3 regions of the Sporosarcina sp. Y1004 genome follow, and region 1 is predicted to be linked to each of the others. Evidence: riboswitches for the same ligand, from Rfam matches in the RefSeq annotation. Region 1 holds a riboswitch; each other region holds the start of a gene.
What was found. A riboswitch is a leader RNA that binds a small molecule or an ion and turns the genes downstream of it on or off. The one in region 1 is predicted to bind thiamine pyrophosphate.
Positions count from the first base shown of each region.

Region 2: linked by a shared signal. The riboswitch ahead of thiT (energy-coupled thiamine transporter ThiT) and the one ahead of thiD (bifunctional hydroxymethylpyrimidine kinase/phosphomethylpyrimidine kinase) in region 1 are both predicted to bind thiamine pyrophosphate.
Region 3: linked by a shared signal. The riboswitch ahead of tenA (thiaminase II) and the one ahead of thiD (bifunctional hydroxymethylpyrimidine kinase/phosphomethylpyrimidine kinase) in region 1 are both predicted to bind thiamine pyrophosphate.

Region 1 covers NZ_JBYHFQ010000001.1:132,783-142,907, forward strand. Annotated here, with positions in the region: partial or broken gene AC25Y6_RS00780 (amino acid ABC transporter permease) at 1-370, opposite strand, end outside; gene AC25Y6_RS00785 (DUF3238 domain-containing protein) at 567-1,769, opposite strand; gene thiE (thiamine phosphate synthase) at 1,824-2,483, opposite strand; gene thiD (bifunctional hydroxymethylpyrimidine kinase/phosphomethylpyrimidine kinase) at 2,476-3,306, opposite strand; TPP riboswitch at 3,386-3,492, opposite strand; gene AC25Y6_RS00800 (histidine phosphatase family protein) at 3,833-4,408, opposite strand; gene AC25Y6_RS00805 (NADPH-dependent FMN reductase) at 4,937-5,497, shown strand; gene cdaS (sporulation-specific diadenylate cyclase CdaS) at 5,579-6,205, opposite strand; gene AC25Y6_RS00815 (hypothetical protein) at 7,102-7,629, opposite strand; gene AC25Y6_RS00820 (Alp7A family actin-like protein) at 7,641-8,876, opposite strand; gene hprK (HPr(Ser) kinase/phosphatase) at 9,604-10,125, opposite strand, start outside.
Region 2 covers NZ_JBYHFQ010000017.1:32,409-42,533, reverse strand. Annotated here, with positions in the region: gene AC25Y6_RS12480 (amidase family protein) at 1-1,440, shown strand, start outside; gene AC25Y6_RS12475 (DEAD/DEAH box helicase) at 1,518-2,660, shown strand; gene map (type I methionyl aminopeptidase) at 2,723-3,469, opposite strand; gene AC25Y6_RS12465 (hypothetical protein) at 3,576-3,692, opposite strand; gene AC25Y6_RS12460 (magnetosome magnetite crystal formation protein family) at 3,757-4,098, opposite strand; TPP riboswitch at 4,206-4,308, shown strand; gene thiT (energy-coupled thiamine transporter ThiT) at 4,392-4,949, shown strand; gene AC25Y6_RS12450 (tryptophan-rich sensory protein) at 4,988-5,719, opposite strand; gene AC25Y6_RS12445 (M3 family oligoendopeptidase) at 5,881-7,683, shown strand; gene AC25Y6_RS12440 (GNAT family N-acetyltransferase) at 7,691-8,236, shown strand; gene AC25Y6_RS12435 (beta-class carbonic anhydrase) at 8,347-8,919, opposite strand; gene AC25Y6_RS12430 (hypothetical protein) at 9,000-9,140, opposite strand; gene AC25Y6_RS12425 (aminopeptidase) at 9,249-10,125, opposite strand, start outside.
Region 3 covers NZ_JBYHFQ010000005.1:3,312-13,436, forward strand. Annotated here, with positions in the region: gene AC25Y6_RS04930 (AAA family ATPase) at 1-1,730, opposite strand, end outside; gene AC25Y6_RS04935 (exonuclease SbcCD subunit D) at 1,727-2,887, opposite strand; TPP riboswitch at 3,036-3,139, shown strand; gene tenA (thiaminase II) at 3,247-3,939, shown strand; gene AC25Y6_RS04945 (ABC transporter ATP-binding protein) at 3,926-4,675, shown strand; gene AC25Y6_RS04950 (ABC transporter permease) at 4,672-5,412, shown strand; gene AC25Y6_RS04955 (ABC transporter substrate-binding protein) at 5,409-6,383, shown strand; gene AC25Y6_RS04960 (metal ABC transporter substrate-binding protein) at 6,432-7,367, opposite strand; gene AC25Y6_RS04965 (metal ABC transporter permease) at 7,400-8,260, opposite strand; gene AC25Y6_RS04970 (metal ABC transporter ATP-binding protein) at 8,257-8,997, opposite strand; gene AC25Y6_RS04975 (hypothetical protein) at 9,206-10,125, opposite strand, start outside.

The DNA of each region.
Region 1 (10,125 bases):
TAAGCACAAACCTCCTTTCGAAGAAGCTGGCAAGCAGCGACAACAGATAGATGATGATGAAGTATATGATACCAACTGTCAGCCAGATTTCAAAGTGCATGAACGTAGCACTTGCCTGTACTTTCCCTTTCTGTACAATATCTGCAATTCCTATAATGGACAGAAGTGAAGTATCTTTGAAACTGATAATAGACTGATTCGTAATAGTCGGCAACATTCTTCTGAAAGCTTGCGGTAACACAACAGAACGCATCGTTTGCGTTTGTGTGAGACCGAGAGACCTTGCTGCTTCCGTCTGCCCTTTGTCGATTGACTGAATGCCCGCGCGAATAATTTCAGAGAAGTAGGCACCCGCATTCAATGCGACGGATGAACAGACACCATAAGATTACCGAAAAAATAAGTAGGGATGCGACGAAGTCGCATACCTACTTATTTAGACCTCTCGATAAGCGTATAGAAGTTGTTCAATTCAAAGCAATCCAAATGAAATTCTGCAAGTAGTGCCCAGTATGTGTGCACGTTATTTACTGGCTATTTTTAGTTAATCAACGGGCATGTGTTTACTATTCAAAATTAGATATTCGCCAGTATTGCCATGCCGTTACACCCGACATCCAAGCAAGACCTTTACTCTCGGCCTGATGAATCGGTGCCCACGTTTCCCCTTCACCGCGAATCAAATAGATTTCATGATTGGGTGCCTGATCGTGATAGCCACATAAGTCATACATACCATCCCGCCGCATAACGGCACGTACTTCATAATCGATATCAGGAGCTGTCGTTAAAGGATTGCCTACAGCATGGGTAAGATGGAATCCGGACTCGCCTTTCTTGTGGTCTGTACGCTCCAATGAAATCCCTTCGCTAGACGCTGTTTCCTGTTCTCGAAAGCGCTTCAAAACAGAATAAGCAACCGAAGGACCCACATCCCTCGTGAACGTTAGCGGAGAGTCCTTGAGATTGTACTCGAGGTCGATGTCCACACGGGTACGATAGCTATCCCCATTTGGGTCAAACCCTCTGTCATCCCCCTTGAAATACCGATTCCGTGATAACAGGTTTGGATTCATCACCCATTCGTCTTCCAGAAAAGTCGTATATCTAAAATGCCACTTATCCGCGTTTGGTAACTGCACTCGATCTTGGACGGGGAGTAGCAGTTTATTCGCCTCGCCTATTACTTTTACTACCGAAAACCTTTCAACCGCCGCTTCTTCCTTCGACGACTTCGGATTCACTAACCCGAAAGCAGAGGAAACAACGGACTGAAAGACATTAAACCGTTCTTCCGATTTCACGAGTGGTCGCTTGGACTCGATGGAATATACATAAACTTCATCCAACGAAAAGTCCCGGTCGATATAGCGATTTCCCTTTACCGTCGCCATGTATGTTCCATTTCGGTAAACGTCATATTCGTCTACATCTTTAATTCTTTCCCAAGAAAGCGCAATTTGCGTTTTTGCAACGATGGTTGTCATAATAAGGAATTGGAGTGGATTTTCTAGTTCCTTCTCTTCAGCAAAAGCAGGCGTTTGCAATACAATAACGTCGACAACATTTCCATCTTCGACTCGTTCAATGGAATAATTATATAGTTTGCCATGTTTGAAATCACCGTCGCTAAATTCAGGCACGGTTCCTTCATATAAATGGCATCCGTCTTTATAGACATTATAGGTCCCACCTACATCATTCCATGTGAAATAAATCAAATCTGGCTTATGCAACACGGATTGTATCTCAAATGCTTTCTTTTTCATAAACACGCCTCCGTCCTATTCAGAAGTGTGGTGTATTTTACGCATGGTTAAACATCACATTTCGATGCCAGTTAATGAAAGAAGCACTGCCCCTTTCACTCGACTTGCCGCTTCCGCAGGATCTTCTTCTCCCGAAATCGCAGAAATCACTGCTACACCGGACGCTCCTGCCTTAATAACTGCACCCGCCTTACGTTCTGTAATACCGCCAATACCAACGATAGGTAACCCAGGCAAAAGAGCTGCTACTTCACTTACCATTTCAACCCCAATGGTAGGTTGCGCATCACTTTTCGACGTCGTTTCATAAACAGGACCAAGGCCAATGTAATTTGCCCCCGCATCAGATGCGGCTAGCGCCTCCTCCACATTATGGGTAGAAACACCGATGAGCATGCCTTCGCCGACCCTCTTGCGCACCGCAATAACATCTCCGTCTTCCTGTCCAAGATGGACGCCATCCGCATCTATCTCAATTGCCAGATCCAAATCATCATTGACGATGAACGGCACATTATATTGTCCGCACAATTGCTTACACGAGATAGCAAAAGACTTCAGTTTTTCACCCTGTAAAGCACCATGCCCCTTTTCACGTAACTGAAAACATGTGATACCACCTTTTAGCGCCTCTTCCAATAAGAACAGTGGGTCGAGTCCTGCCAAATTCGTAGTTCCCATGATGAAATAGAGATTTACAGTCCGCTTATCCATTCACTACAACCCCTTCAAGTATCTTTTTTTCACGTCGCCCATACGCCCAGTGATTCGTAGGGCCGTGACCTCCACCAATTCCTAGTCCATCTTCAATAGCCGCGTGAATGAAACATTTCGCAGAAACCACCGCCTTCGCAGCAGGTTCCCCATTTGCGAGAAAAGCTGTCAGTGCAGCAGAATAGGTGCACCCCGTTCCGTGCGTATCTTTCGTATCTACCCAAGGCGAGCGAACTGAAAATCGTTCTCCATCCGCTCCCATAAACAAATCTTCCGCGAATAACGCTTCTTTGCGGTGCCCCCCTTTAATGAGGACTGCACGAGCACCCAAAGCCAATATACGTTTCGCCGCTTCTTCCATATTCGCATCAGACTTTATCTCCATTCCCGCAATTACTTCCGCTTCCGGGATATTTGGCGTTACAATGGCCGCAAGCGGTACCAGAACGGTTTTTAATGCAATAACCGCCTCATCTTTTAATAATGAAGCACCGCCTTTTGCAATCATCACCGGGTCGATAACCAGCGGAATTCTATTCAAACGAAGAGCATCTGCCACTGTATGAATAATTTCTGAAGAAAATAACATTCCCGTCTTAATGGCTGTGACTTCGAAGTCCTCCATTACCGCCTTTATTTGCGCTTCAATGATGTTCAAATCAATTGGTTGAATCGCCGAAACGCCAAAAGTGTTTTGCGCGGTAACTGCTGTAAGTGCTGACGTACCGAAAACACCCAATTCCTGAAACGTCTTCAAGTCCGCTTGAATACCCGCACCGCCACCACTATCCGATCCCGCAATCGTCAATGCCACTTGTACCATTCAATTCGCCATCCTTTTATATATATTAAAAAGCCGCTTTCCGATGACGTTAGGAAGCGGCTGGCCATTTACATAGTGCTAAAAGGCGTACCCACTTTCCTACGCCGGTATAATCCGGATCAGGTTCCAAGGGTCCGCGCATCCATGCACGTCTCAGCCTTAAAAAAGGCTCCCCCAGTGGTTGTTGAACTATTCAGCTTTGTATTTAGTGTACCATACCCGCTCTAAGAAGACTGATAAGTATATTATTTAGGAGCGTGTTTACTTCTTTAATAGACCAGGAAGAGTATAATTAAAAATACAATATCGAAAGAAGGCGCATTTGTATGCATAAAGCAGACAGCAGACCGAATAATCCCGACCGATCCATGTGGTTCAGTTTTTTTGGGGCACTCGTTATTATCGCACTAGTCATTGTTACTAGTCTTACAATGGGTTAATATATCAAACTACCAAACAGGCCAAGACTCCATCGGCCTGTTTTTTCATCGCTAGACAGGACATAGTGCGCCGCTTCGCAGTCTTGTCATGTGCTTGTCGCGTCTTGCAGGCGACCTCCGCTTTTGTTACTCCAAAGTCGTTCCACGGTTGTGGCTTCGTCATTAATGTGAACGACGTAGACATCTGGATTGGTTAGTGCTTGCCACTTTTCAAAACCAAAGTGTTCATCATGGCATCTTAACAACAATGCCATCAAATTCCCGTGCGTTACGAGCACCGTTTTTGATTCCTCACCTAGTTCATCAATTACATCGCATATCCGCGACATAGCCTCTCTTGAAGATTCCCCATTATCATATTTTAGGTGAAGGTCCAAAAAGGTATCCTCGAGTTTTATCAACCAATCCCTAAACGCAGTCGAACTCAACACCCTCTCCTTCAGTCTGCTATCAACCTCGACATACAAACCTTTCTTTTCCATTAGAGGCTTGGCTGTTTCACGTGCACGCTTAAATGGGCTCGTAATAATCCGATCCACTTCAATTTCATCGAAGAAGTCTGCAAGATGCCCCGCTTGTAATATGCCCTCTGCAGTCAAATCCGCCTCCGGTTCCTGCCCTTCGGCTGAGCAATGGCGCACAACATATATCGTTTTCCCCATTTCTGATTCCCCCCTTACATACTATTCTATTTTCCCTCGTAGTCTGAAAAGGAAACATTTCAGGTATCATGCAATTACAAAACGACTCATTTAGCTAGCAAAGCAGATATGTAGACAAATAAGTTTAAAGGGCTTAAGCTTAAATTATCTCGAATTCAAGATAGCACCTCTTATATAACTTTCTTGGAACCACTTTCCAATTAATTATTTTGGATTCTAGCTTTAGGTGACTATACAATTCATTTACATCATAGAAGGACTTTCAATTTAAATTAAGTTGGAGATACTATATTTAAATTGAACTTTTCACTTCTCAGAGAATTACATAAGTCCCGTCATGGCGAAGTACGCATCAAATTAAGAACGGAATGGTAGCACAGTAAATTCAAATTGGTTGATCTTCTGATGTAATCCAATTGCAGATATTCGTGTTTCATTCACATTTTCCAACAAAGAATAGTAATGGCGGTGTAAGTAATGGGTTTTTTCAATAAACTATTTGGCAAGAATAATGAGGAGGAAATAACAATGACTAACGCAAAACTAAAAATCGGTATTGTTCAAGGTAGTGTACGTGTAGGTCGTAATGGTGATGCTGTTGCAAAATGGATGAACGAATTTGCACAAAAACGCAATGACGCAGAATATGAAATTGTGGATCTTGCAAATTATAACCTTCCACTTTTGGGCTCAGCAAACGCACAACCTGATGCTGAAACTCAAATTAAAGCATGGTCAGAAAAAATGGCTTCTTTCGACGGCTATATTTTCGTAACTCCTGAATACAATCACGCAATCGGTGGAGCACTTAAAAATGCACTTGACTACTTGAACCCAGAATTGAACAACAAAGCAGCTGGGTTTGTTGGATATGGTAGCTTAGGTGGTACGCGTGCACACGAAAACCTTCGTCTAATCTTAGGTGAGCTACAAGTTGCTGACGTACGTACGGCAGTTACATTCTCACTAATGTCAGATTTCGAAGACATGAGCGTGTTCAAACCTGCTGACTACCATGCTGGTAACGCTAACACAATGCTTGACCAAGTTCTTGCTTGGAGCGGCGCTTTAAAAACTTTACGTTCTTAATAGTCAAAAGGTGTGAAAGGATGACTACTCATCCTTTCACACCTTTTTTCATTTTAACTCACTAAATTCATTTCCCCGAAATTATACGAATAGTGCGCTTGAAGTAATAATAGGATGAATTTCTCCATTTATAGCAAAAGAAACTTTCCCTGTCTCTTCGGAAACTACCAACACTAAAGCATCGCTTACTTCGGATAAACCAATCGCAGCCCGATGACGTGTACCTAGCTTTTTTTCACCGACAACTATGTTTGATAAAGGCAAAACATTTGCGGCAGAAAAAATTTGATTATTACGAACCAATACAGCGCCGTCGTGAAGAGGATTTCCCGGATAAAAGAGAGATTCCAATAGAGAGTGAGTCAATGTAGCACCGATGGGCGTTCCAGAGCGTATGAAAGAATCCAAGTGATTCTCTCGCTCAATCACAATCAATGCACCATGTCTTTGGTTTGAAAGGCGTTGAATGCTAGTAGATATCGCTAAGTACTTGTCAGTATATGGTGACAAATAACAATTTAGATAAAAAGATGCAGCAACAGCTTCCGCTTTTTCAAACTCCCCTTTAATATCAGCAAGTTTTCCTAATAGACAATAGTCATCACTTTTCAATGTTTTTATTCCATGATTAACTTGAACCAAAACATTCTCTAGCCCCTTTATTAATTGTTCTTTCAGTGGGGTAAAGTCACAATTTATTTGGTCTATGTTAATACACCTCGTTTCATTTGATAGCGTTTTTGTCAAACTCCATCTACTCCATTTGTTTTTTGTTTAGTAGCATAGTTTACCCCAATTCCAGCATTACATCCCCGTAGGATACGCTTTTACTGTATTTCTTCTATTATTCGCATTCAAAATTTCCCGGGAAAAGTAATGAAAATTGATATTGAGAGAGTTGTGATTCGAAGTATGGGTCGTAGACCGCTTGGCGCTTTTGGGATGCCTCTGGCCCTGAGCCTGGATTAACGCTTCGCATCCAGTCTCAGGGCTTCGGCTACCCCTTTGCCGCGCCTGCGCTGGGGTGCTTATTATTGAGTGAGTGATTTTTAGATGTATGGACTGAGATATAATGTGAGTACTATTAGATACTAATTTCATTGAAGAAAGATACACTTCAGATTGCAAATCTCCTCTCCGACTTCGAAATGTGCCTTCTTATATAGATCCTACAACGAAGGCGCGACTTCGTGGTAGCCGAAGCGATAAGACTGATAGAGGGATGCAGTTCAATCCCCCCTGGTCTTCTTTCCGGCTTATCGCGAGAGGCATCTACAAAGCAACGAAGTGGTATTAGCAGGATCTCTGATTCATTCCATTTATTGATACTGTTGTTAAATGCATTCACTCGGTTTACGCCACTACAGGTTGCAATTCTCATCCCTAATAACGAAATGCACTTTCTTACATGGACTATCCAGCGAAGGCGCGTCTTCGTGGTAGCCGGAGCGATAAGACTGAAAGTGCTCTCCTTTCCGGCTTATCGCGGGAGGCATCCACAAAGCGACGAAGCGGTATTAACGGGATCTCTAATCCATCTATGTAGATACAAAACAGGCCGCCTACTCTCCACATAAGGAGAACAGGCGACCTTTAAAGACTTGTTACTTATTCATTTGAGCAAGGAAGTCAGCAAGAGGATCTAGCTCTTCTTCCTCTTCGACAGGCGTGCTTTGCGTTTGTTTTAACGATTCCCAGTCAAAGTTGTCCAAATCGTCATCCGCATCATTATTTATGAAGAACTTCTCTTCAATGACCGTTTCTTCTTGGAGATATAAAGCATCATCCACCTCTAATGCATTACTGTTAAGCGAAGCAAAGAGGGCAGCTGTACGGTTTGGATCGGACAACAGCTGATAAACAATACTTCCAAGCAACGCTTCAGAATGTTCATGTTTGAGCCAATCCCGTTGCGCTTTAGTTAATCCTTTTGGCAGCGGAATGACGATGGTTTCCCTGTGCTTTACAAGAGAATCATTCACACCATCTATCACAAATTCAGCAATTTTGCTGGAAAAGTTTCTTCGTTCAACTTCTTTCAACTTTTGCAATTGCTTTAATGTGTGGTCAGATGTATCGGACGGGATACGAAATGTAATGGGCTGACCCCTTTTTAATCCTGTTTCACTCATGCACTCTCACCCTATTTTGTTTTAACGAACTTTTCTTCGGCTTTCCGTTGTTGTTGTTGTTGTTGTTGTTGTTGTTGTTGTTGTTGTTGTGTTTGTTGTGGTTGAACTTTTTGATTCTTTCTAGCGAAGTCTGAAATTAGCTTGTAATAGGCATTAGCCATCATCCAAACGCTTTCTTTTTCATCTTCAAAGAAATCGATGTTAAAGCCATCCAAACTATTATTCAATGTTTTTAGATAGTCTTTAAGTACAATAGAACCTCCGCCGATAAAATAACAAATCTCTGATTGCGAGTTTCTTGCCCATACATTACGCAAATGACGGTATTGTTTTTTCGCTAAATCCATAAGAATACGGTCAACAATGTCATGCACACTTGTCCGGCTTCCTTTTACCATAATGTGATTGCGGTCATTTTTCTTCGTAATAATGTCCACTACATCTAATCGGCTATCCAACTCTACGCCATGTCTAGCATAGATTTCTTCCCGGATTGCATCTAGTGACTCTGATACGCCTAGGTTGAATCCTTGTGCTTTATCATCATCTACTTTACGGTTTTTAATGACTGCCACATCTGTTGAGAGGCCCCCGATATCTTGAATTAGAAGTTGCTTATCAATTAGTTCTTTATTAATGATATTTAAATCATTATCCATTACAAGGTTGATAAACGCCGCAAAACCTTCTGGATAGACTTTCACTTCATCAAACTTAATATTAACCTTTAGGCCTTGGTATTTAGGTGTAACTAAAAACTCCACCTGGTGAATAGAGCCAAGCAGTTGAGAACGATAGCCAACATCTTTCCCTTCTTTTACTTCCCTAAGTGGAAGACCTGTGCCAAGAGTATACGTAGCTTCGATAACATTATTATTGCGCTTGAAAATGGCTTTATTCTCGTCACGCGCTGCATCTAATGCAAGTGCCGCGAACATCATGACCAAGGTTTGATCTTCTTCGGATTTGTTACTTCCCGGGTCCAACTCTGTAGAGTTACCACTTTTCGTCGCTAAATTCCCGACCCGATAAATAGCGTTATTATCATGTAATGTTGGCGAGTGCAAACGAATATGAATGCCATCAGCAGGCTCTTGGTTGTCGAGTTCTTCAATTCCGATGATTGGACGATCTGCAATATCCTGTGCAATTACATTAGGAATATTGAGTTCTAGTTCTACCTTACCGAAAATTGCTTTCAATGAATCATTTCCTACGTCAATTGCTGCAATGCGAGATTCTGTCAATTAAATCATCCCTTCTATAAAACATATCTTACTACTAAAATAGTATCTGAATTTCAGAGACAGGTCAATCCCACTTTACCATTTAACATACAATTGTAATATTGTAAACACCCATGTAAACCTGTATACATTTGAGTATACTTCTATTCTTCTTTTGTAAACACTTGTATCTTGTGGATGTGTACTCGTTTGTATACACGTATACATTATTGTTTACCCTTGTATACGCTATTGTGTACAATGATACTATTGACGTGTACAACATAACTATTAATGCATACAAGACTTATTGCATTTTCAGGGTAAGCTACTTCACACTCCCCCTCCCTACCATGCGGTTCAAAAATCAATCAATCCTTTGCTTGATTGCTACTTAAATATTAACTAGATTGGGGCTTTATTCACATTTACCTTATAACTCATAAAAGTAAATGATTTATACTGAATGAAGTTAAACTGCTATATTACGCACATATGTGGATTTCGCATGGATTCCTTATCAATATTGGAGTGAATCAATCACTTTGTCAGCAAAAACGACCTCCCAGGACCCTCTTTAACGTGCCTCTCTACTAAAAATCATATGAATCTCTACGAACTCTCTAAAACTACGTTAAAGCGTCTCTAATAGCCTCTGTCAATCTGCACTGCCAATACACCTTTGCAAAATACAAAAAAACAATCGTGATTGTTCAAACATTCACGATTGTTTTTACACAAGTACCTGTCATTTTTCGATATCCGATTCAATCCGTTTCATGAACTCTTCCGCCGCGCTATAACCTTGCTGTTTTAAATACCAGTTATTCGCTGCCGCTTCAATTAGACCCGAGATATCTCGACCTGGCTGAAGTTGGATTTGAATGTGAGGGATTTGAACGTCCATGTATTCTACGAACTTCTCTTCCAATTCCAATTCGTTATTCAAGTCACTCCCCTTCCATTTGATCAATTCAATATCTAGTGAAATTCGTGTCTCTTCTTGAAAAGCTGCTCTTCCATATAAGCGCACAACATTTAACAAACCAATACTACGCAATGCAAGGAATTCTTTGTTATTGTCATCATGTGTACCAAGCAAAGTTTGTGGACTCAGCTTTTTCAGCACGACAATATCGTCCGCTACCAACCGATGTCCCCGACCTATTAGCGTATGCGCTGTTTCACTCTTCCCTACACCCGAATTGCCACGTAGCAGAACACCTATCCCTGATACATTGACACAAACGCCATGAATCGCTATCTCCGG
Region 2 (10,125 bases), on a different contig from region 1:
AAATTGAAGAAACTTCAAAAAGATTGGTTAGATGAAGCAACAATTACTGCTATGCAGGAAAAGATGAGCAGTGGGGATTTGTCATCCGAAGAACTTACATACATGTATATTGATACAATTTCAAATAGGAATAGAAATATAAATGCAGTACTGGAATTGAACTTGGAAGCTGTTCAGATTGCAAAGGCACTTGATGTAGAAAGGCTTGAAATAGGACCGCGCTCACTCCTCCACGGCATTCCGGTTCTTTTGAAAGACAATATGGGAACGAAGGATAGAATGCATACAAGTTGTGGATCTCTTGCATTCAAAGATTTCTATGCCGCTGATGATGCATTTTTAGTGAAGAAATTACGTGCGGCGGGAGCGGTTATTCTAGGAAAGACGAATATGACAGAATGGGCGAATTTTATGTCTGACCGGATGACGAATGGTTGGAGCTCGCGTGGGGGACAAGTGAATAATCCCTATGGTTTATTCGATGTCGGGGGATCGAGTTCGGGTGCAGGTGCAGCTATTGCGGCGAATATGGGGGCCGTGGCAATCGGCACGGAGACAACAGGGTCAATCCTCAACCCGTCAGCCCAGAACTCGCTTGTCGGTCTCAAACCAACTGTTGGTGCGATTAGCCGAACTGGGGTGATACCACTATCTAATACGCAAGATACACCAGGACCAATGGCGAGGACTGTAAGAGACGTGGCTATTACATTTAGTCTGCTAATCGGTTCAGACCAGGAAGACTCTGCAACTGCTGGCGCGTCCAGTTTAGACGAAGTCGATTGGATGTCTATCCTCGATACCAGGGCGCTAGAAGGTGTCCGTCTTGGCGTTGCCCGTTCAATTTTTGAACGGGAAGCGTCGACAGAACGTTTGTCTTTATTTGACATGGCACTCAAAAAACTTGAAGAAGCAGGCGCTGTGATTATCGATGCTATCGACTTGGGTACAATGGAAAATGACCTTGGCTACAACGTACTTCTTTACGAGTTTAAGGCATCTTTGAACGCTTATCTGGGAGGAACACCAGCGACAAACTCGATTCGCACATTGGCAGACATCATCCGTTTCAACAATGAACACGCAGATGAGACATTGAAATTCGGTCAAGTAATGTTGGAGAAGGTTGAGAGGACAAGCGGGACACTAACGGAACGTGCTTATATCGAGGCGCTTCTTCGGAATCGTCATCTAGCGGGTGACATTGCACTTGGAAAAGTGTTTGAAGAGCACGATATTCAAGCGCTGGTTTTTCCACAAGATCATGGATGCAGTTTCGGAGCGGCAGCGGGCTTTCCGTCCATTACGGTCCCAGCGGCTTATACAGAAGTAGGCGAGCCATTCGGTATAACGTTTTCAGGTAAAGCATTTACTGAGCCGGAGCTTATAGGTTTTGCTTATGCATTCGAACAGTTAGTCAACGCAAGACGAAAACCTTAAACAGTTTTGTCAGAAATAGAGTCTCCAAGGGCCTCTTATGATAAACTGAAGAGATTAGAGTGAAAGTAGGGATAATGATGTCCTTCTTAGAGAATTTTGACGATATGATTAAAGAAAAATGGAAATTTGAATATGAAATGCCCATCCAGGAAAAAATGATTCCAGAAATGATTGCAGGCAAAGATATCGTGGCAGAATCACCGACTGGTTCGGGTAAGACACTTGCATTTGTACTACCGCTTCTACAATTGGTCGATGGCGATAAAAAACAGACACAGGCATTGATTATTACACCTTCTCAGGAGCTGTCGATGCAAATCGTCAACGTCATCAGAGAATGGGTGACAGGGACGGGTATTACTGTGACACAATTAATTGGCGGGGCTAATATGCAGCGTCAGATTGAACAGTTGAAGAAAAAACCGACAATCGTTGTTGGAACACCCGGTCGTTTGGCTGAACTCATTAAAGTGAAAAAATTAAAAATGCACGATATCCGTCACATCGTACTCGATGAAGGCGATCAGCTGCTAGCGCGTGATCATCGCGTTATCGTGAAAAGTATGATTGAGGCGGCAAATCCGGAAAGACAAGTTGTTGCCGTATCTGCAACAATAACAGATGAAATTGAAATTGTTGCTAGCAAGTTTATGAAAAATCCAATTCGTATCCAAGTTGGCCCGGAAGAAATGCCGAAGTCAGGTACCGTCGTTCATTCATTTGTGAAGACAGATGCACGGGACAAAACAGATGTATTGCGTGGGATTTCTTATTTGAAGGGAATTCGTGCTCTTGCATTTATTAACAATGTGGATCAGCTTCGCATGAAAGAAATGAAGCTCAAGTATAACGAAGCACCAATAGCAGTCCTGCATTCAGAAATGACGAAATTTGAAAGACAGCAAACATTGGAAAGTTTCCGTAAAGGTGAATTACAGATTTTAATAGCAACTGATTTGGCTGCACGAGGACTGGATATCGATGGCTTAACGCACGTTATCCATGTAGACGTGCCACATACAGTTGAACAGTACTTGCACCGCTCGGGTAGAACAGGACGTGCAGGTGGTGATGGAGAAGTATTGACGCTATTATCATATGCTGAAGAACGCGATTACCGAAAACTGACAAAAGGTATTAAAACGGTTCAAAAAGTATGGTATAAAGGCCATCTTGCAGAAGGCAATTCGAAAACAATTGGACTTCCCAAAAAGAAATGAAAAAAGGCTGTCCCCGTCAACCCAGCTACATTGGATTGACGGGGAACAGCCCTTTTTTGTTATTAGAGTTGTGTCAGTATAATTGGTTCACCTTTTGTAACGATAATCGTATGCTCGATTTGTGCAACGAGCGACTTGTCAGGTGTGATGAAGGTCCATCCGTCCCCAGACTCGATGATATGCTCTGCTTTTTCAGAGATAAAGGGCTCGACCGCTAGAACCATGCCTTCTTTCAGAAGTGTCTTATCCCAAGCGTCGTAATAGTTGAGCACATGGGATGGTTCTTCGTGCAATGCTTTACCAATGCCATGACCAGTCAAGTTCTTGATGACTTTCAAGCCATGTTCTTTTGCTTCGCGTTCAACCGCTTTTCCAATTTGGTTTAAACTGGATCCGGCTTTGACCTTCGTCATTGCACGCTCAAATGCACTTTTAGCTACATCACATAATTGCTGTTTCTTTTCATCAGGCGTACCGACGACAAAAGAAATACCAGTATCAGCGAAGTATCCATTATATGAACCGGAGACATCGATGTTAACGAGATCTCCATCTTCTATAATGCGGGAACCTGGCATGCCATGCGCAACTTCACTGTTGACGCTAATGCATGTATTTCCAGGGAAGTCATATTCTGCAATCGGTCCTGAAATTGCGCCTTTCTCTTTGAAGAGACGTCCGCCTATGTCATCAATTTCTTTTGTTGTTTTACCGGGGATTGTCGCTTCTTTCATCACGTCTCTGATTTCGGCTACAATTTTGCCGATTTTTTTTAAAGCTTCAATTTCCTCTACCGTTTTTGCAATCATTATTTCCAAGTCCTTTCTACCGTGCATTCTTTTCTATATCATACTATATCATAATAAACAGAACAAAAAAGTCTACAAACCATAAAAATGTTTGTAGACCATCTTATTATCTTCTTGGTTTTAATGTACCTGATGTTTTTTTATTTGACATGGCTTTTTTCACAACCGGGTAGATAATGGGCGCCCATTTCATAGCGGTTTTTAAAAGTTTTCCAATTTTCATAAATAATCACTCCTAGTGAAAGCATATATTTATCATTTTCCCGAAATAGAGGTTTAGTAAACATTCATCTCAATACCTTAACACCTTGAAAAACATTCCATACTAGAATGGCCATAAGCAGTAGTCCATAGATAAGCATGAATAAGAATGGCGTAAGTTGCCAAAATCCGAAGTTTGTGCTCGGCATTCCATTGATACTTTCCGTAAAGGAAAACATTGAAAAAGAAAATATGACAATTGTAGCAATAAGGAGGATGACAGGAACAAGGTGTGAAACTAAAGAACGTTTTGCATGGGATTTCACTTCTCGATCATCTGTAACAAAATAAACAATGATGGGAAGAAGCAAAGGGGAGAAGAAGACACTAAAATAGCATAGAGCAGCTAATAGTTTACTGTTTGTCATGTAGATTCCTCCGTTCAACTTTTACTATATAGGAAAATCACTATGTTTGTTAATCATCTTGCTTATAGGATTACCCTCCTATACAATGAAATAGACATTTGAATAACTTTAACCACAAGGGGTGCCTGTTTTGGCTGAGATTGGACATGAAGTTCTGACCCTTAGAACCTGTAAGATTATTCTTGCGTAGGAATGTGGATGGAAACTGACATATTTGATGTCCCATTCTATCCGGGATGTCTTTTTTTTATGCCCACATCCTACGCTACAACTAGGTAGGAGGAGAATTTGAGATGGATAGGAAAAGACTTCAATTATTACTTGAGGTTGCTATTTTAGGAGCAATTTCTTTTGTTCTAGATAAAATCGGATTTTCAATGCCTCAAGGCGGATCGGTTACGTTGTCAATGCTACCGGTAGTTGTTATGGCATTCCGTTGGGGAATTGCAGGGGGTATGCTTACAGGTTTTGTAAGTGGACTGCTGCAGTTGGTAACAGGGGGCTATGTATTAAACCCTGTTCAAGCGGCGCTCGATTATTTCGTGGCTTATGCCGTTGTGGGTCTGGCAGGCGTAACACTAGCTTGGCTGTTAAGTAGTAAAACGAAAGGTAAGAAAGGTTCAGTGGTTGCCGCAATCGTCATTGGGACAATCATAGGGGGGCTTCTCCGATACCTGATTCACTTCATCGGTGGCATTGTGTTCTTTGCTTCCTATGCGCCTGAAGGACAGCCTGTCTGGTTATATTCTCTTGTTTATAACGCTTCCTATATGATCCCTGCAATTATATTGACGGCAATCGTTGCATCCATATTATTTACTACAGCACCCAGGCTACTTGAGCCTAAATAAGAAACCGCCGTCCTTCCTTATGGAAGAATGGCGGTTTCTTATTTGGTTGCAAGCGATTTTCTATTGATGACCATGAAGCCGATAATGGTGGCTGCAAGAAACAGAGCTGCGGTAGTAACAAATAACTCATTTATACCATTTTTTACAGCGATACCGATAAATACCCAAACAAAGACGAGAGCTAGAGAAATATCTGCATAATGGTATAGGTAATGAAGAGCAATTGCAGTAGCAATGGTCAAGTAAATGACGGTCCATAATGGGGTACTTAATCCCAATCCACTCCACTCATGCAAAGTGAGGACATAACTGATATTTGTAATTGCTGCGACAAAAGTCCATCCAAGATAGACTGCAATTGGAACCCTACCGAAAAAGGAATTATCTTTTTTGGAGTAGGTAAAATAAATGGACAATAGCGCTAACAGAAGTCCTAATATGATAACAATCGTCCATTCAAAATAACCGAAATGCCAAAGTAGAATCCAAGCAACATTAAAAAGACAGCTGATTACAAAAAAAACTGCTCTACGGTTGAACAATGCGTGTTCAACGTTTGCCTTATTCCGTATGAAGCCATATAACCAGAAAGCCATTAGCATATATATAACTGCCCATATTGAAAAGACATAATCAGCTGGTGTAAATAATACCGGTAAACTATTTGAGATTTCACCAGTTGTTTTTCCATTGATAGGTAATATATTTGCAGTTGCGTTGACAACAATAACTGCAATGAGTGAAAGTACCATGAGTAGTATTCTAAACATATTTAAATCCCCCTACTGAATAGTATACAGAGGAAAGCTGGACCCTGCGAAGGAAAGTATGAACCTTCCGTCACAATTGCATAATTTCGCATACCGAAGATTCATGTTATAATTAGATGGTGTTTTTAGAAGATTTAGAATGAAGTGAAGGGGGAATTAATATGGCGCTTAAAAAATATTCGGAAGTCTGGGATCTTGACGTTTTCTTCAAAGGTGGAAGTGAATCAAACGAATTGCGGACACACTTAGATGGTGTAAAGGAGAAAATCAGTTCGTTAGAAGAAACAGCTTCAAAATTTCCAGTTCCCCAGTCTGCAACCGATTCACAAGCCGTTGCAAATCTTATTGAATCACTGGTTGACGCAGCACTTAATATGTCGCAGGCAGGCGCTGTCATTGGCTGTTTTCTAGCGGCTGACACGACTGATAAAAAAGCATTGCAACTGCAAGGGGAAACGGCTTCACTAGGGGCACGCTTCTCAACAGTCTGGCTTATCATTCAACAAACACTTGCTAAAGCTGATGAAGATACATGGAATGAGCTTATGGTATCAGATGAATTAAAAGAATTTGCATTCGTACTGAATGAATGGCGCAAAGAAGTGGAATTGAAATTGTCCGAAGAAGAAGAAAGTATTATCACTTCTTTGAGTGTAGATGGTTATCATGGGTGGGGACAATTGTACGATATGTTGGTCGGTGATATTAAGATAAAAATTGAACTTGACGGAGAAGAAAAAGAACTTTCTGTAGGGCAGGCGAATAATCTAAGTTCACATGCAGATGCATCCATACGAAAACATTCATTTGAAGCATTGGAAGAAGCATGGCAAGGAAAAGAAGACTTTTTTGCATCTGCCTTAAATCATATCGCAGGATTTAGACTGGAAGTATACAAGAAACGCGGCTGGGATTCCGTATTGAAAGAACCCTTGCTCCGCAATCGAATGAGTGAAAAGACGCTCGATGCAATGTGGGGAGCAATTGGCGAAAATAAAGCGCCTTTCGTGGAATACTTGAACGCCAAAGCGAGAATGCTAGGTACTGATAAGATGAACTGGTATGACATGGATGCACCGGTTACAACATCTACAAAGAAGATGACCTATCAGGAAGGAGCAGAATTCATATTAAAACACTTTGGTGAATTCGGTCCAGAACTTGAATCATTCTCACGAATTGCGTTTGAAGAGAGTTGGATAGAGGCGGAAGACCGACCAAATAAACGACCGGGTGGATTCTGTACAGGTATGCCGATGTCAGAGCAATCACGTATCTTTATGACTTATAGTGGAACAATGTCGAATGTTGCGACGCTTGCACATGAACTTGGTCATGCATTCCATTCTTATGCGTTGCGTCCTGTTCATTGGATGAATCGACAGTATGCAATGGGAGTGGCCGAAACGGCTTCAACATTTGCGGAAATGATTGTTGCGGATGCTGCAGTTAAAGCGGCTGAAACAAAAGATGAAAAGATCGCTTTGTTAGAAGATAAAATTCAGCGAAGCGTTGCATTCTTTATGAATATCCATTCTAGATTCCTCTTTGAAACAAGGTTCTATGAAGAACGGAAAAATGGAAATGTTCCTGCCGCAAGGTTGAATGAGTTAATGGCAGAAGCGCAGAAAGAAGCTTATGGAGATGCCCTTGATACGGTACACCCACATTTCTGGGCCTCGAAACTCCATTTCTATATTACAGGAGTACAGTTCTACAATTTTCCGTATACGTTTGGTTATTTGTTCTCCTTGAGCATTTATGCAAAAGCTCTGGAAGTTGGAGAAGGATTTGAACAAAAATATATAGCGCTTTTACAGGATACTGCAATTATGAGTGTTGAAGATCTTGCGATGAAACATCTTGGAGAAGATATTTCAAAACAAGCGTTTTGGGAAAAAGGTGTAACATTGTGTATTAAAGATGTTGAGGAGTTCTTGGAACTTACTTCGGTAAAAGGGTGAATATGAATTGATTTTGCTTGAAGGGCAAACCTGTTACTTACGAATATTGACTGAAGATGATGCTTTTATATTTACAGAGTTACTTAGCGCTAATAGAGAATACTGGTCCATTTTTGAACCGCGGCACGAAAGTAGTTATTTTACTGTTGCTGTTCAAAGGGATAAAATCAGAGAGGCGATTTATCAGATGAGGGACCGCAGAGAATACAACTTCGGCATCTTTAATTCGACAACGAGTCAACTGATTGGACATATCTCGCTTTATGGTATTAAAAGACTTCCTTTCTCCAGTGGTTTTGTTGGATATTCAATTGATGAATATTCAACAGGCAGAGGGATAGGCACAGAGGCTGTTCGACTAGTCACTGCTTTTGCTATCGAAAAAGTTGCATTGCATCGGGTCGAAGCATATGTATCGCCGCGCAATAGCGGATCGATAAAAGTGCTAGAGAGGTCCGGGTACTATCAGGAAGGTTTACTGCGTAAACTTCTTTACATCAATGGTGTCTGGGAAGATCATTATATCTACGCAATAATTGAAAATGATTTTTGAAAGGGAAAGACCGCTTTGCGGAAACTTACTTCTAAAATAAGAAGCCGATTCCTGTGAAATAGGAATCGGCTTTTGTCTATTTCCCGGGAAATAGGTCGAAATTATTATTATTATTCCGCGTTGAATTTATAACCATCTATAATGATGTCAAGTTTCCCAGTGTCAGGATGGACAACAAGTCCATGTATGGCAACTTTTTTATCCATAAGGGGGTGGTTCCGAACAGCATCGACACTTATCTTAACACTTTCGGTCACATCTCCAAAACCGTGTAGCCACTCTTCCATATCAACGCCAGAGTATCTAAGGGTGTTAAATATGTTTTTATCAATACCACGGTCTACCATTTTCTCTATGAGATTAGTTGTATCGACTGCACTCATTCCGCAATCATGATGGCCAACAATGTAAACCTCATCCGCCTGCAAATTATAAACGGCTACAAGGAGGCTCCTCATAATACCGCCGAAAGGGTGGGTGACAACTGCTCCGGCGCTTTTGATAACTTTGGCATCGCCATTTTTTAAATTCATTGCTTTAGGCAGCAATTCAGTTAATCTTGTATCCATGCATGTTAATATTACAATTCGTTTGTCGGGGAATTTAGTTGTTGCGTATTGTTCGTATTGCTTTTCATTAACAAACGTTTCATTGAAGTCAAGTATTTCCGATAGAATTGTCATTGTATTCTCCCTTTTCTATTAGGTTTTATTTAGTATAGATGAAAATATGTAAAAAGAAAAGAGTTGCCGACTGGCAACTCTTAGAACTTCGTTTCTGGTTTTGGATCAATTGTTGTAGAATCAGCGGATATCATAGACGTAGAAAGATAGTGCATTGTAAACAAGCATGCTATAGCCATGACAATTGCAAAACCGATAACTGTAGTGAACATTAAGCCCATATATATGACCCCTCTCTAAATTGATAATTTGATACTTTCTTTAGTATACAGTAAAAACCCATTTAAATTAAGAGGTTCATTAAATGTTTTTAGTAATTGTGACGTTTTTTAGAAAGCCCAGTTGCCTTTACGGAACACAGCTTCACTTGTTCCGTCATCAAAAATCCCATCTATATCCATCTCGTTGGAACCAATCATGAAGTCGACATGAGTAATACTTTGGTTTAAACCATTTTTTTCAAGATCTTCACGCGACATCGTTTTACCTCCCTCGATACAAAATGCATATGCACTGCCAAGAGCAAAGTGATTAGATGCATTTTCGTCGAACAGTGTATTATAGAAGAGTAGACCTGATTGCGAAATCGGTGATGCATGAGGGACGAGTGCCACCTCACCTAGATGTTTCGCGCCTTCATCGGTATCGATCAAGCGTTGCAATACGTCTTCACCTTGCTCAGCTGAAACAGCTGTTACACGTCCGTCTTTAAATGTTATTTTGAAGTTATCGATAATGTTTCCACCGTAGCTTAATGGCTTTGTGCTAGATACATAACCATTAACTCCTGTTTTTAAAGGAACAGTGAATACTTCTTCTGTTGGCATATTCGCCATGAAAGAATGGCCTTTTTCATTGACACTACCAGCTCCGCACCACAAGTGCCCTTCAGGTAATTCAACTAACAAGTCCGTGCCGGAAGATTTGTAATGGAGTTTTCGGAAACGCTTACCATTCAGATAGTCAACTCTGGCATGTAAGTTAGTATCGTGGGTAATCCACTCTTGTATCGGATCTTCCTTGTCTGTACGTACTGCTTTAAAAATGGCTGTCCATAATGCTGGAACCTGCTCTTCTTCAGAAAGTTCGGGGAATACTTTTGAGGCCCATGCTTTTGAAGGAGCGGCAATTACAGTCCAGCTGATTTTGTCGGATTGAACGTATTGACGATATTTGTCGAGTGCTTGACCAGTAGCTTTTTGGAAA
Region 3 (10,125 bases), on a different contig from region 1:
TCTATGCCATTTCTCTGTTCGACCGCATTTTGATAGGTGATTGTCGTATTTCGGAATTGCCCCTCGACTTCTGTTAACCGAGCTTTTTCCGACTCAAGCTGTTCCCTTGATACGACCACTTCAATTGTTTTATGCGATTTGACGGGATGATGTTCGCTTCCACACACCGGGCACGATTCCCCGTCTATAAGTGACTCTGCCAACATCGCTGCCTGGTTATCCAACCACAGTTGTTCCACTGCATCATATTCCGATTTACACGTCTTATAATTCGTTTCTTGGACGCTCTTTTCTTTTTCCAATACATTCACCCGATTTTGCATGGCGATGAATTCATCCAGCACTTTACATTTTTCATTCACTTCATTTAGTTGATCAATACGTTCATCATACATAACAAGCCTTTTTTCAAAGTTATCGATTTCTAGTTTCAAACTGTCAAGCTTACCATTTTCTTCTTCTGTTTTCCCAACCAATGCAGCGAGCTCTTTTTCTAAACGAATGTTTTCTTTTTTCAGTACATCTAAAGCCTCTTCTTTAGCCGCTAAACTTGCAACTGCCGGAAGATAGTCATTTAATCGAGTCAAGTTTTCAGCCAGTTTTTCACGTTGCACTTTTCTTCCTTCTTCAACATGAAATTGGTGTTTAGCATCTTCCATCTTTTCTGCTGCAACCTGCACTGCTTGCTTGGCTATCTTAAATTCATTTGATTTGGTTACAGCTTCCGCTTTCAATGAGAGAAACTGCATCTCGATTTCACCAATGGAAACAGCCCGTTCCGCATTGACTATCTGGTGCTCTTTACGCTCCATAATTGGCAATTGTTCTATTAACCCATTTAAATTCGACTCTTTTTGCTGCAGTTCAACGAAGCGTTCATTCATGCTTTTCGCAGCGTGATACATTTCTTGCATTTTTGTATGCTTCAAATAGGCGTCATCATAGCTTTTTTTAACGATAACTGTATTTTCTTGATAAAATGTGAGTTCCTCTTCCAATCCTAGTACGACTTGGTTCACGTTATAATATTCATTTGCCAAGACAGTAAAAACTGAGGATTCCCGTTCCGGCAGTAAGGATGTTATTTGACCAATATGCCCTTCGCTTAATTGCATTTCTTTGGTAAGCGTCGCCTGTGCACCGTCTTTCTGCCCTTTCAACTGCTCCACAATTTCACGGTACTGATCCGTCTTGAATATTTTACGCATAATTGTTTCTTTGTTTTCTGTATCAGATGTCAGAAATTTCCGGAACTCTCCTTGAGGCAACATAACAATCTGACTGAATTGCGCCTGTGTGAAACCAATCAGTTCTTCCGCCTTTTTGTTGATTTCAGAAACGATTTGCCTATCGACCAGCGGTACTTCCCCGTTTACCGTAAGTTCATAAAACTCGCTGCGCGCAGCCGTTTCGGACTTGTTTCCTTTTTTCAGATAAGGGATTTGACGCATGATACGGTACTTCTTGTTATGTATCTCAAATGTCAGCTCGACGGCTGTCTGGACTGTATCGTCAGCAAAGTCGCTTCGCATCGCCCGGATATCCGTCCGGTCTTCTCCACTCGCCTGGCCGTACAATGCAAAACAAATTCCATCGAATATCGTCGTTTTCCCAGCCCCGGTCGCACCTGAAATGACGAATAGCCGATTGTCTTTCAATTCCCTAAAATCGACTGTTTCCGTCCCTTTATACGGACCGAACGCTGTCATCGTCAATTGAATAGGTCTCAAAGTCCCGTCCCCTCCTTCTGCATAACTTCATGGAGAACTTGCGCAAACAATTCTTCCGTTTCCGCATCTGCCGCCTCGCCTTTCATTTCTTCGTAAAATGCTTTAAATAATGTTAAATCATCGTGTTTACCATGTTCCGTCCTCTGTTGTTCGTCCACTCTATTCGCAGTCAGCTTGACCATTTTACGCTCAACATGCATCGCATTCGGATAGACCGAACGAACTTTTTCCATTGGAAATAAAACCGGCGTTTCATCCAGCAATTTCACGAAAACATAATCCTCACTTATAGGATGCAATAAGATATCTTCCATCGTACCTTCGACCGTCCGCATATCATGTTCCGGTTTCAACTCACGTTTTTCAATAATGGTGTGTCCATCAGCGTCCATATCGACAATGAAAAAACCTTTTTTATGATGTTCTTCTGAAATCGAATATTTCATCGGCGAACCTGCAAAACGGACTGACTCATTCAATACATAATGCGCCTGATGCAAATGACCAAGTGCCGTGTAATGGAACGGTTCAAAAAGATGTGCCGATACGTATTCCGCACCGCCAATCGCGAGTGGCCGTTCCGAATCACTTGTGTTGTCTTCGCTTTCTCCATGAGGTGTTACAAACGCATGTCCAACAAAAACGTGTCGCGCACTATTTGACATCTGGGAGCGAATCCCTTCTATCACTTTTTTCATCGCGTCATTATGATTCGCAATCGTTTCATCTCCATGTATATGTTTCACGACGGAAGGATCTGCAAATGGAACCAGGTGAAAATGGACTTCGCCGAATTCATCCGTCAAAACGACCGGCTCAATAACTTTCGTCAGTTGACCGGCTATATGATAACCGTTTGCTCGCATCAATCCGCTGCCAAAATGGAGACGCCCAGGACTATCATGGTTACCGCTAATAGCGAGGACCGGCGTCCCTAGTTCTATGGTGATTCGTTCGAGCACTTCATCGAGCAACGCAATGGCTTCTGTTGGCGGTACTGCCCGGTCATACAAATCCCCTGCGATGACGACCGCATCGGGCTTCTCCTCTATGATTGCCTCTATAAATTGGTCAAGAACATACCGTTGTCCGTCTGTCATGTAAATGCCTTGAACAAGCTTACCTAAATGCCAGTCTGCAGTATGGAAAAACTTCACTGTCATTTCCCCTTTCAATGATCTTTTCTACTACTTTACAGGACAAACCGAGAAAAATGAAACATGCATTCCTTTTTTCAATTCCAAAATTAAGGTTGACCTCCCAATTTTTCTATGCTTATATTAGAGATGAATCCAATTTCATAAGATCCACCGCTAGGGGTGCTCTAACAGAGCTGAGAGAGGCATGTGTCTTGACCCTTATAACTTGAACTGGTTAATACCAGCGTAAGGAAGAGGTGCTGACACAATATTTCTGCCAGTCTGTTTTTGCAGATACAATTGACAGTCTACAACCCACTTCTTTTTCAAGGAGTGGGTTTTTTGGTTGGCTATCAATTTTAGGGAGTGTTGGAGAGATGAAGTTTACTGACCGCTTACTGGAAAAAATAACACCAATTTGGAGACAGAATCACAGCCATCCGTTCGTTCAAGGGATTGGCAATGGTACCCTAGACCCCGATAAATTTAGATTCTACATGGTACAAGATTATTTATATTTGATTGATTATGCAAAAGTTTTTGCAATTGGTGCTGTAAAAGCCGACGACTTGGAAACAATGGGCAAGTTCGCTACGCTACTTGATGGCACACTGAATACAGAAATGGCACTACATCGTAGTTATGCGCTCCGGTTCGGTATTTCTGAACATGAACTAGAAAATGCAAAGCCCTCTCCTATCGTGCTTGCCTATACGCACTACATGTTACATGTCAGCCAAAACGGTACTGTCGCCGAAGTTATGGCTGCACTTCTTCCATGCGCGTGGAGTTACTGGGAAATAGGTAAAGAGCTAAATGCGATTCCAGGTGCAGCTGAACATCCGTTATACGGTGATTGGATACGCATGTATTCGTCCGAAGATTTCGGCGACCTCGCAATCTGGTGTATCGATTTGATGAATAAATCTGCAGAAGGAAAACCTGAACATGAACTATTAAAGCTCGAAGAAATCTTCCTTAATACAACTCGCTATGAATATATGTTTTGGGATATGGCCAATACGAAACAGATGTGGCCCGAGGTTGAAAACTCCAATGTTATCGTTTGACAATGTATCATTCGCTTATCATTCAAGCAACAACATACTGGAAAATCTATCATTTAATGTACTACCCGGTGAATTCATTTCAATAATCGGGGTTAGTGGTTCCGGTAAAAGTACCATCTTCCGACTTGTAACAGGATTAGATGAACCTACTTCTGGCACCATTTCACTCGATGGGGTTCAAAACAACCGCCGCCTTGGTAGCGTCGGTTATATGCCGCAGCAGGATTTGCTTCTGCCTTGGCGCACGATTTTAGAAAATGCATGTCTCCCACTTGAACTAAAAGGGATGAAACAGCAGTCTGCAAGCAATCAGGTATTACCGTTATTAAAGGAGTTCGGTCTTGGCGGTACAGAAAAAAAATATCCGGCAGAACTTTCTGGCGGGATGAAACAGCGAGTCGCTTTTTTGCGCGCTGTCCTTTCCGGAAATTCCCTTCTCCTGCTGGATGAACCCTTTTCTGCATTAGATGCAATAACTAAGTTATCAATGCAAGAGTGGCTAATTGATCAATGGAAGATACATCAATCTACTGTGTTATTCATTACACATGACGTTGAAGAAGCGCTATTTTTATCAGACCGTATTTTCCTGTTAAGAAATGAGCCGGTGACTTCATTCGAAGAAATCAGAGTTCCACTTGAAAGGCCTAGAACAAGAAGTGATTTACATCGAACGGATTTGCTTGAGCTAAAGGAACAATTGCTAAATACGCTACGTAGGGAGGTAATGCAATGAAAAACATTACCCCCCTTCTGATCATTGCATTATTCGGTAGCATCTGGGAGCTAGGTGCAAGACTTTACGATAAACCATTCATCTTGCCTTCTCCTATTCAAATTTTAATCCGTTTTTGGGAGCTAAAAGAAATACTGTTGTTAAAGCACTTACCGATGACTTTGCTAACAATTATCATCGGACTAGCCATTTCAATTATTTCAGGAGTTGCAATCGCCGTTTGGATGTCTTCCAGTCCCAGAGTTCGAAAAGCGCTCTATCCGATTTTAATAGCTTCACAAATGATTCCTATTATTGCACTTGCACCTATTTTTGTACTCTGGTTCGGATACACAATTTGGAGTAAAGTCGCAGTTACAGTACTCATCACCTTTTTCCCGATTACTGTAAATACATACGACGGGCTATCTTCTGGAAGTAAAGAAATGCGCGAGCTTTTTTTAACAATGGGCGCAAAAAAACAGGATATTTTCTTGAAATATTCTGTTCCCACTGCCCTACCCCACTTCTTTTCAGGATTGAAGATTGCCGTTACACTGAGTGTGATTGGCGCAGCAATCGGGGAATGGCTCGGGGCGCAGGCTGGTCTTGGATACTTTAGTCGCCGAATGATGACGCAGTTCGATGGTGCAGCTGTATTTGCACCTATTCTTGTACTGACCCTCGTTGGAATTACATTTTTCATGGGAATCACATTCATTGAAAATCGACTGTTAAAATGGAGGACTAAAAATTGAGGAAAATCATATTATCCCTATCATGCATCGCACTTATTTTACTGCTGAGCGCTTGTAATGCAGAAAAAGACAATAAAGTAAGCATCATGCTCGACTGGTATCCAAATGCAGTTCACAGTTTCTTGTATGTCGCACAGGAAAAAGGCTATTTTAAAGAAGAAGGAATTGAAGTTGATATTCAATTTCCTGCAAATCCAACAGATCCCATTAATCTTGCAGCCGCTAGTAAAGTAACTATGGGAATCACCTATCAACCGGATGTCATTATTGCAAAATCCGAGCAGAACATAGATGTTAAATCGGTCGGAGCCCTAGTCCGATCTCCGCTTAATCATGTCGCATTTTTAAAAGAAACCGGGATTAAAACACCTAAAGATTTAGAGGGGAAGACAATTGGTTATACAGGGATTCCACTGAACGAAGCCATTCTCCAAACAGTGATGGAAGCGGACGGAGCCGATTATAATAAAACGAAAATGGTAGATGTAGGATTTGAATTGAATTCATCACTCGTTTCGAAAAGTGCAGAAGCTGTAATTGGTGCATACATCAATCATGAAGTACCCCTGCTCGAATTTGAAGGTTACCCAACTGGGGTGATTGATCCTACAGATTACGGCGTACCCTCGTTTTATGAGCTTGTTGTCGTAACGAGTGATGATACATGGGAGAAAGATCAGAAGAACATTGAAGCATTTTGGCGAGCTTCCGCAAGAGCGTTTGATGATATTGAAAAAGATCCTGAAGCAGCACTATCGATTCTATTGAAAAATCAGGATACAGCCAATTTCCCACTCGTAGAAGAGGTTGAAAAAAAATCTCTGTCAATTCTACTGCCCAAAATGAAAGCTCCTCATACATTTGGGGAACAAGATGAAGAAACATGGAAAGTAACTGCCGAATGGATGAAGGAATATGGATTATTAAAGAAAGATGTAAATCTAGATGGTATTTTTATTAATCTAAAATGACAAAAGCGGTCTGAACTTTCCATTTGAAAGTTCAGGCCGCTTTGTAGTCTATTGGTCATTCAAACCATTAAAAATCATGTCCGTGTTCCATTTCAACATTTTTATATACGTATCCCCATCTTCACCTGGTTTCCCTAAGGAATCTGTAAATATTTTCCCTTTAATTGGCACATTAGTTTCGCGAGATACCATTTCCATGCTTCGGGGATCGACACTCGTTTCTAAAAATAAGCCCCGAGCATTTTCGCTTTTAATTGTAGAAATGATATTTGTCAGCTGTTCAGGAGTTCCTTCATGATGTGAATTGATTTCCCAAATGTAAGCCGCACTAAAATCATACGCATCTGAGAAATACTTGAACGCACCTTCGCTAGTTACGAGTATACGGTGTTCTTTAGGAATTTCATTCATTTTTTGTATAATCTCTTCATGAAGGGCTTGAAGTTCAGCACTATAAGCATCCGCATTAGCATCATACTTAGCCGCATTATCTGGGTCTAATTTCTTCAATGCGTCACGGACATTCTCTGTGTACTTTATGCCATTTCGTACATCGAGCCAAGCATGGGGATCTTCTTCCCCTTTATGGTCCTCCGAATTGAGGAGCATCGGCTTAACTCCTTCACTTACACGATATACTGGCGCATCAACGCCCGACTTCCCGGCCGTTTCCATCAATTTCGTAAACCATGCATTTCCTTCTTCTAAATTTAGCCCATTATAAAAAACAACATCCGCATCTGTCGTCAAAACGACATCTTCCGGAAGTGGATCGTATTGGTGTGGGTCTGATCCAATCGGTGCCAGACTTCGAACATCAACCAAGTCTCCTCCGACATTTTTTACAATATCGTAGATAATTGAATACGTTGCAACAACCTGCAGTTTTTCACCCTTCTCTTTTGGAGCAGACGTACCTTGGCCACATGCCGACAAAAAGACTCCTACAACAATCATCGCAACCAGCATAATATTTTTTTTCATAAAAAAACTTTCCCCCTATTTTGAATTTGCATTTAAGAAACGGCTGATTTTTGTTTATTTGTTCGAATAGCCCGCCACAATAGTCCTTGTTTCGGTGATAATATAAACGCTGTAAAAAATAATGCAGTTGCGACGAGTACAATCGTTGCGCCAGAAGCGAGATTGTACGTAAAACTCAAATACAAACCGATGACCGCTGAAATCGTTCCACATATTGCTGATAAGAAGATCATTGAAGATAGTCGGTCAGTCAATAAATAAGCTGTAGAAGCAGGTGTAATGAGCATCGCAACTACTAAAATGATGCCTACTGTTTGTAACGATGCAACAGTGACAAGTGTTAGCAAAACCATTAAAAAGTAATGAATCATTTTAGTCGGAAGTCCATATGCCTGAGACATAATCGGGTCAAACGAGCTGACAAGCAATTCTTTATAAAATAAAAACACACTTAACAAAACGAAAATACCAACAACAAGTGTCATCCACATATCAGAAGGTCTAACCGCCAACACATTCCCAAAGAGGATATGATACAAATCCGTGCTGCTCTTTAGAAAAGTGATTAGAATAATCCCAGCTGCAAATGCTGCTGTAAACATGATGCCTATTGCTGAATCATTTTTGATACGGCTATTCTGGTTGATGAAACCGATACCTACAGCCGTTAAAATACCTGTTATTACTGCCCCGATAAAGAAATTGATGCCCAGCATAAAGGAAATTGCGACACCAGGTAATACAGCATGAGATATCGCATCCCCCATGAGGGCCATTCCTCTTAAAATGATAAAACAACCAATGACGCCACTAATGATACCAACCATCACAGATGTAATAAGCGCTTTTTGTAGAAAACCATATTGCATGATAGCTTCTAAGAAATGAATCATTTCGCCATCACCTCATCTAAAAATGATAATTGTCCGCCGTACGCTTTTGAAATCATTTTAGGCGTGAACACCTCTTTGACACTGCCCTTCGCAATTAATTCCTTGTTTAATAACAGCAGTTCATCAAAATACTTTTCCGCTTTATTCAAATCATGGTGAACAACAATGATCGTTTTCCCTTCATCTCGTAACTCTTTTAAAATCTTCACAATCATCTCTTCACTCGTAGCATCAATCCCTACAAATGGTTCATCGAGTAAAAACAAATCCGCCTGCTGAGCAAGTGCTCTGGCCAAGAAAACACGCTGCTGTTGGCCACCAGATAACTCTCCAATTTGCCGATTCTGAAACTCTTTCATATCTACCTTCTCAAGACATTTCAGAGCCAATTCTCTCTCTTTCCGACCGGGTCTTTTCAATAGTCCAACTCTCGGATACGTACCAATTAGAACTGTATCTTTTACAGTAATAGGGAAATCCCAATCGATTGTACTGCGTTGCGGTACGTATGCAATTCGTTTACGTACGTCTTTCAACGTGGAGCCAAGGATTGTAATATCACCTTTATCTTTTGAAATCAAATTTAGTAATACTTTAAGCAAAGTGGACTTCCCTGCTCCATTCGGTCCAATGATCCCAACTGATTTCCCCTCAGTTATCCTAAATCCAATATCATGTAACACTTCTTTTCCGAAATACGACACATGCAAATTCGAAACTACTATTGCATCTTTCATATTTACACACCTCCATATATCTATATATATATGCAAAAGTTTCCTTAAGGCAACTTTTATAGTAAATTTTTTTGCCCTAGGGAAACTTTATGATTAAAAAAATGAATCTCACTTTTGTTTCCCTAAGGAAACTTATTATCTTCATAATAAGTTATAACAGATTAAATGTAAAGTATTAGTTTTGCAATTTTTCACATGTAGTAAAGTCTTATATATCTTCCAATAAAATAATTTCACCAGTTACTGCATCTACCGCTTCTGCAGCATCAAGCAATCCGCATAGGATATACTTACCTGTGATTTCGTCATAGACATATGTAGGGTCAAGCGTAATGTAAGAAATCATTTTCTCGAAAGCTTCAACATGTGTCACTACAGTTTCTTCAGCAGGTGAAAATGCATCAAAAATTTCGGCCATCGACCCGTTATCAAAATAATTTAGCACCGCCATCGTTTCAGGGTTCATGAATACTACTACTTTTCGATTGAAAGGCGTTGAATCTATTTCTTTGATTTTACAGTGTGCTTCGATGAATTTTTCTTGACGCTGAAGCTTGGATAGCGTCCATTTTCCAGAGTCATTAGGATATTCTGTCCGTAAGACATCACGAACGATGCTTTTACTCTGTTCAATTTGTTCTTCTGACATCGTCAGTTTTTCTTTACTATCGACGTTGCCGAATGCATCTTCTACGCTTGCTTCAGAAAAAAATGTGATTTCTTCACGATTGATAGGCTCTTCCAACGGCTTGTCCCATTCAATTATTTCTTCTATTTTCATTTCAGAACGTTCATGTTCCATAAACGGGATTACCCGCTCTCCATCCACCGTTACATATACTTCTTCCATTGCATAGACAGGAATAAACCGTTTCTCCGATTCAGATGGAAATTTTACGAGTTGAAGCTGTTTTTTTACGATGGGTTCAATTTCTTCAAGTGTCAACGTGAATTTTGTTTGCTCAACGAGCTCATGGGAAGGCGGTGTTCCGTACCACTGATACGAAGTCAGCTTTCCTGCATTATCAAAATCAACTTCAATCATACAATTCGGAGAAATATAGATTCCTTCGATATCTGATTTAAATTGAAAACCATTTGCAGTCGCTTGCGTTAATTTGAAATCTC